DNA from 2 places in the Caulobacter sp. HJHS_5 genome. Region 2 is predicted to be linked to the other one. Evidence: predicted binding sites of a transcription regulator. Region 2 holds the regulator's gene; the other holds the start of a gene.
What was found. Region 2 encodes HrcA, which represses chaperone genes, less so after heat shock. Its sites were predicted from a motif close to GTTAGCANTCNNNNNNNNNGANTGCTAAC; they were not measured.
Positions count from the first base shown of each region.

Region 1: groES (co-chaperone GroES) is a predicted target of HrcA. The motif match lies at 2,035-2,063, and genes of this name have one in related genera.

Region 1 is NZ_JBWZNC010000004.1:177,925-181,325, reverse strand. Features, by position in the region: gene tadA (tRNA adenosine(34) deaminase TadA) at 1-98, shown strand, start outside; gene ACFLIT_RS09190 (glutathione S-transferase N-terminal domain-containing protein) at 102-806, opposite strand; gene ACFLIT_RS09185 (GNAT family N-acetyltransferase) at 865-1,458, opposite strand; gene ACFLIT_RS09180 (DUF4345 family protein) at 1,458-1,883, opposite strand; gene groES (co-chaperone GroES) at 2,125-2,412, shown strand; gene groL (chaperonin GroEL) at 2,467-3,401, shown strand, end outside.
Region 2 is NZ_JBWZNC010000004.1:366,697-370,097, reverse strand. Features, by position in the region: gene dnaN (DNA polymerase III subunit beta) at 1-5, opposite strand, end outside; gene grpE (nucleotide exchange factor GrpE) at 150-788, opposite strand; gene hrcA (heat-inducible transcriptional repressor HrcA) at 799-1,896, opposite strand; gene rph (ribonuclease PH) at 1,995-2,708, shown strand; gene ACFLIT_RS10125 (helix-turn-helix domain-containing protein) at 2,705-2,950, opposite strand; gene ACFLIT_RS10120 (DUF2975 domain-containing protein) at 2,965-3,401, opposite strand, start outside.

The sequences.
Region 1 (3,401 bases), 190 kb from region 2:
CGACCATCCACTGGCGCCCGACCGTCCAAGGCGGCGTCATGGCCGACGAAAGCGCCGGCCTGCTGCGAGCCTTCTTCAAGGCGCGGCGAGGGAAGTAGGGATCAGGGCCGCGCCGGAATATTCACCGCCCGCTGCACCGCCGGGCGCGCGAGGCCGCGTTCCAGCCAGGCGCCGACATTCTTGAAGTCGCTGAAGCCGACCAGCTCGCCCGCCTCGTAGAAGCCGATCAGGTTGCGCACCCAGCCCAGCAGGCTGATGTCGGCGATAGTGTATTCCTCGCCCATGATCCACTCGCGGCCTTCCAGCCGGTCGTTCAGCACGCCCAGCAGCCGCTTGCTCTCGGCGACGTAGCGGTCGCGCGGCCGCTTGTCCTCGAAGTCCTTGCCCGCGAACCTATGGAAGAAGCCGACCTGCCCGAACATCGGCCCCGGCCCGCCCATCTGCCAGAACACCCAGGCGATGGTCTCCCAGCGCCTGGCCGGGTCGGAGGGGATGAAGCGGCCATACTTGTCGGCGAGATAGAGCAGGATCGCCCCGCTCTCGAACAGCCCCATCGGCTTTCCGCCCGGACCGTTCGGATCGATGATCGCCGGAATCTTGCCGTTGGAATTCAGCGACAGGAATTCCGGCGTCCAGCTCTCGTTCTTGCCGATGTCCACGAGGTGCGCCTCGTAGGGCTCGCCCAGTTCTTCCAGCAGGATCGACACCTTCACGCCGTTGGGCGTCGGCAGGCCGTAGTACTGAATGCGGTCCGGATGCCTGGCCGGCCAGCGCTGGGTGATCGGAAAGGCGGAAAGGTCGGTCATGGCGTGGGCTCCCTGCAGGTCCGCCACAGATAGGGTGGCGGTTCGCGCCGCCAACGCCTCACCCGACGAAATCCTCGCTCAGCCGGTAGTCCAACCGCTGGCGCACCGCCGGCCAGTCCCTGTCGATGATCGAGAACACCGCCGTGTCCCGCAGGTGGCCGGTCCAGGTGATCTTGTTCTGCCGCAGCACGCCTTCCTTCTCGGCGCCCAGCTTTTCCACCGCCGCCTGGCTGCGGGCGTTGCGGACGTCGACGTTGAACTGGATGCGCACCGCCCCGCTGTCGAAGGCGTGGGCCAGCAGCAGCCGCTTGCTCTCCGGATTGATCGGCGTCGAGCGCGCCTCCGGCCGCAGGAAGGTGGAGCCCACCTCCAGGTTCTGGTGCAGCCGCTGGATGTTCAGATAGCTGGTGGTGCCTACCACCGCCCCGTCCTCGCGGCGCACGATGGCGTAGGCCAGCCGCCCGCCCTTGGCCTGCTCGCCGGTCAGCCCGGCCCAGAAGTCGTCGAACCCCTCGCCGCAGCCGTTCAGCGGCATGATCTCCCAGCTGGCCGGATCGCAGTCCAGGGCGCCGCGCAGCGCCTCCTTGTGGGCGTCGGTGATCGGCTCGAGGCGCACCCAGGCGCCCTCCAGCTCGCGGTGTTCGAGGTTCATCAAACGCGGACTCCAGTGCGGCTGATTGCGTGGGTGATGGTCCATAGCGGCATCGCCAGGACGATGGCCATCAGGACTTCGAAAACCAGGGTCTGCCGGTCGAGCGGCAGCTTCAGGCGACGGCCGATCAGCACCCGGCCGCCCGCCGCCCCCAGCCAGGCGAAGGTCAGCGTCAGGGCCATGCAGGCGCCGATGCGCGGATCGTAGCCCAGCATCGCCGCCACCACGCCGTGGGTGGCGATCACCGCCCCGCCCAGCATCCGCGCGGTCGATCCGCCGGCCTCGACGATCGGCCCCAGCGGCTTGGGCGCGCGGCCCGCCAGCACCAGCCCGCCCAGCGTCCCGCCGATGACGCAGGCGATGACGGCGAGCAGCAGCGATAGGTTCACGGTGGTCAGGGCGAACATGGTCCGAATGGCCTGCAAGCATGTGTCCGCGTCAAGCGCGGCCTTCGTGGGATGGGCCGAAGTTCTGGCAGCACCATGGCGGCCCGTCATCAAATTGCGTACGTCGCCGTGGATAGTATGGGCCGCCGCGCTTGACTCGCCAGGAGGCCGCCCCTACCTCCCGCGCACGCTTGGCACTCGGGTGTGGGGATTGCTAACAAGCCCCGCTCCGCGCGTCATGCGGACCCTATTTCAACCGCTCCCAATGGAGAAGAGAACCATGGCGTTTCGTCCTCTTGGCGACCGCGTCCTCGTGAAGCGCGTCGAGGAAGAACAGAAGACCAAGGGCGGGATCATCATCCCCGACACCGTCAAGGAAAAGCCGCAGGAAGGCCTCGTGGTCTCCGTCGGCCCGGGCGCCCGCGATGACAGCGGCAAGCTCCAGCCCCTCGACGTGAAGGCCGGCGATCGCATCCTGTTCGGCAAGTGGTCCGGCACCGAGGTCAAGCTCGAAGGCGAAGACCTGCTGATCATGAAGGAAAGCGACATCCTGGGCGTCGTCGAGTAACTCGACCCGCCTTCAGCGACCGCTTCCGAAACACCCTAATTTAGAGAGGGCCCCATGGCCGCCAAAGACGTCTATTTCTCCTCCGACGCGCGCGACAAGATGCTGCGCGGCGTCAACATCCTCGCCAATGCGGTGAAGGTCACCCTCGGCCCCAAGGGCCGCAACGTCGTCATCGAAAAGTCCTTCGGCGCCCCGCGCTCGACCAAGGACGGCGTCTCCGTCGCCAAGGAAATCGAACTGGCTGACAAGTTCGAGAACCTCGGCGCCCAGCTGATCCGCGAAGTCGCCTCCAAGACCAACGACAAGGCCGGCGACGGCACCACCACCGCCACCGTCCTGGCCCAGGCCATCGCCGTCGAGGGCCTGAAGTCGGTGTCCTCGGGCCGCAACCCGATGGACCTGAAGCGCGGCATCGACAAGGCCGTGAAGGCCGTCGTCGCCGAGATCCAGGCCTCGGCCAAGAAGGTCACCACCAACGACGAGATCCGCCAGGTCGGCGCCATCTCGGCCAACGGCGACGACGAAGTCGGTCAGATGATCGCCGAGGCCATGGCCAAGGTCGGCAACGAAGGCGTCATCACCGTCGAGGAAGCCAAGACCGCCGAAACCGAACTCGACGTCGTCGAGGGCATGCAGTTCGACCGCGGCTACCTGTCGCCCTACTTCGTGACCAACGCCGACAAGATGGAAGCCGTCCTCGAAGACCCGCAGATCCTGCTCTTCGAAAAGAAGCTCTCCTCGCTGCAGCCGATGCTGCCGGTGCTGGAAGCCGTGGTCCAATCCGGCCGCCCGCTGCTGATCATCGCGGAAGACATCGAAGGCGAAGCCCTGGCCACCCTGGTGGTCAACAAGCTGCGCGGCGGCCTGCGCGTCGCCGCCGTCAAGGCTCCGGGCTTCGGCGACCGCCGCAAGGCCATGCTGGAAGACATCGCCATCCTCACCGGCGGCCAGGTCATCTCGGAAGACCTCGGCATCAAGCTCGAGAACGT
Region 2 (3,401 bases):
TTCATGCGCGTCGTCGTTCCGTAGCGTGTCTAGGCCGTGGCGAATCGTCAGCAGCTTCCGGCTGTCCGCCGAAAGGGCCGCCAGATTAGCGAAATCAGCGCGTCGCGCCACAGCCGGTTTCAGCTTGGCTGTGGAGCGTCGCAGAACGATCAGGCCTTGGTGTCGACCTCGTGCGCGGAGTCGTCGCCCGTCTGGCCGGCGTAGGGGTTGGCGGCGGCCGTCGGCTCGGGAGCCGCAGCCGCTGGCGCCTCGCCCGTCGAGCCCTTGGCGGCGACCACCACCATCGCCGGGCGTACGATGCGGCCGAACAGTTCGTAGCCCGTCTGCAGGGTTTGGATCACGCCGCCGGCGGCCACTTCCGTCGACGGCTGCTCCATCATCGCCTGGTGCAGGTGAGGGTCGAACTTCGAGCCCTTCGGCGGGGCCACCTTCTTCAGGCCGTTGCGCTCGAACGCCTGCTGCAGGGTCTTCTCGATCATCTCCACGCCGGTCGCCAGGGCGGTCAGGGCCCCAGGGGCGTCTTCCGGGCCGGTGTCCTTCGGGGCGGCGGCCAGGGCGCGCTCCATGGCGTCGGCGGCGCCCAGCAGATCGCGGGCGAACTTCTGGATCGCATAGGCGCGGGCGTCGTTCGCCTCGCGTTCGGCCCGGCGCTTGGTGTTCTCCGCCTCGGCGGCGTAGCGCAGGGTCTGCTCTTTAAGCGCGGCGACCTCGGCGCGCAGGGCTTCCAGTTCGGCGGCGTCCAGGTCCGCTTCGATATCTTGGTTGGCCGGCGTTTGGTCGTCGGTCATCGGTCTTGCCTCATCCGTCCATCATTCGGCCGAGCACCTTGGCGGTGTAGTCCACCAATGGGATCACTCGGGCGTAGTTCAGTCTCGCCGGGCCGATCACGCCGATCGAACCCAACACGCGTTGTCGGCCCGACATATAGGGCGCCGCGATCACGGCGGAACCCGAAAGCGAAAACAGGCGTGTTTCCGCGCCGATGAAGATGCGCACGCCCTGGGCCGCCCCGACGTTGTCGAGCAGGCCGATCAGTTGTTCCTTCTGCTCCAGATCGTCGAACAGCCGACGCACGCGCTCCAGGTCCTCGGCCGCCGAAGGATCGCTCAGCAGGTTGGCGCGGCCGCGCACGATCAGGGCCCGATCGGCTCCATTGGCGCCCTCGCCGCCGCTCCAGGCGGCTAGGCCGTCCTCGACCAGTCGGGCGGCCGCCACATCCAGTTCCTTGCGCGCCAGCTCGAGCTCGGCCCGCGCCTCGGCTCCGGCTTCCAAAAGCGTGCGGCCGCGCAGGCGGGCGTTGAGAAAGTTGGAGGCCTCGCTCAGGGCGGCGGGCGTCACCCCCGCCTCGCGCTTCATCAGCCGATTCTCGACCACGCCGTCGTCGAACACCATGACCGCCAGGGTCTGGTCGGCGCCCAGCGAGACGAACTCCACATGCTTGACCCCGCCCTCGCGGACGGGGGCGACGACGATGCCCGCGCCTCCGGCCAGGCCCGAGAGAATGGCGCTGGCCTCGTTCAGCGCCTCGTCGAACGACCGCCCCTTGGCGAACAGGCGCGCCTCGATCGCCTTCCGATCGTCCTCGGCGATATCGCCGACCTCAAGAAGCCCGTCGACGAACAGGCGCAGGCCCGCGTGGGTCGGCAGACGGCCGGCGCTGGTGTGCGGCGCCCCGAGCAGGCCCAGGACGGTGAGGTCCTGCATGGTGTTGCGGATCGAGGCCGGCGACAGGGCGACGCCGCCCCGCGAGAGGGTGCGCGAGCCGACCGGCTCGCCGGTCTCCAGGTACTGCTCGACGATCCGGCGAAAGATGTCGCGCGCCCGGCCGTCGAGCTCGGTCAACGAGGCGGAAGGCGCGGCGGCCGACAGTGGGCCGCCCAGGGTGATCGGGCTCATGTTCGCGGGGACATGGGGAAGGGCGTGACCTTTGGGGCGGCCTGCAGGATAAGCAGCGACTTCGACGGCGCAAGCCGCACTCCACAAGGAACGATTTCATGCGTCATTCCGGCCGCGCCCCCGATCAGCTTCGCGCCGTGGTCCTCGAGACCGCCGTCAATCGCTACGCCGAGGGCTCGTGCCTGATCTCGTTCGGCCACACCAAGGTGCTGATCACCTGCACGGTCGAGGAAAGCCTGCCGGGCTGGCTGCGCGGCAAGGGCCAGGGCTGGGTGACGGCGGAATACGGCATGCTGCCTCGCGCCACCCACACGCGCGGCCGGCGCGAGGCCGCGGCCGGCAAGCAGTCGGGCCGCACCCAGGAAATCCAGCGCCTGATCGGCCGCTCGCTCCGCGCCGTGGTCGACCTCAAGGCGCTGGGCGAACGCCAGCTGACCCTCGATTGCGACGTCATCCAGGCCGACGGCGGCACCCGCACCGCCGCCATCACCGGCGCCTGGGTCGCCCTGCGCCTGGCCACGGGCTACCTGCTGAAGGAAGGCGTCCTGAAGGCCGATCCGATCCTCGGCCAGGTCGCGGCCGTCTCCTGCGGCGTGCACGCCGATACGCCGGTGCTCGACCTGGACTACGAGGAGGACTCGGCGGCCGAGGCCGACTCCAATTTCGTGCTGACCGACAGCGGCGACATCGTCGAAATCCAGGCCACCGGCGAAAAGCGCGGCTTCACCCGCGCCGAGTTCGAAGCGCTCTACGGCCTGGCCGAAAAGGGCGTCGGCGAGCTGTTCGCCCTGCAGCGAGCGGCGGTCGGCTAGGTCTCCGGCCCCTCGACGTCCTCGTCGCCATCCCCAGGGCTGGCGTCGAACACCAGCAGGTCGCCGGGCTGGCACTGCAGTTCGCGGCACAGCAGGTCGAGCGTCGTGAAGCGGATGGCGCGGGCCTTGCCGGTCTTCAGGATCGACAGATTGGCCAGGGTCACGCCGACCCGGTCGGAGAGTTCGGTCAGCGACATGCGGCGTTCGAGCAGCACGCGATCGAGGTTGACGCGGATGGACATCGGCTTGCTCCGCCTCAGATCGTCAGTTCGGCTTCGCGGCGAAGGCGCGCGCCCTCGCGGAAGACTTCGGACATCACCAGCACCACCAGCACCGCGAACCAGGCGGTCAGGCTGAAGCCGCGCCCCTCGTTGTCCTGATCGAGGAAACGCGACGCCGCCTTGAACACGTAGCGCGAGATCTCCAGCCCCCCGAGCAGCAGGCCGATCAGGCGCAGGCGCACGACGTTGTCGGGGTGGAAGGGATCGCCGGCGGTGAGGGTGAGGAACACCTTCCGCAGGCGCTGCACGATGGCGAGGATGATCCCGAGGTAGGCCCCGGCGCAGAACAGCACCCAGGCCAGCAATGGCCCCTTGCCGCTGAGGTCGCCGTCATCGCTGTCGAGATGGATGTGGCCCATGAAGGTCGGGTCGAAGCTGAACAGCAGGGCCACCAGGATGCCGATGCCCACGC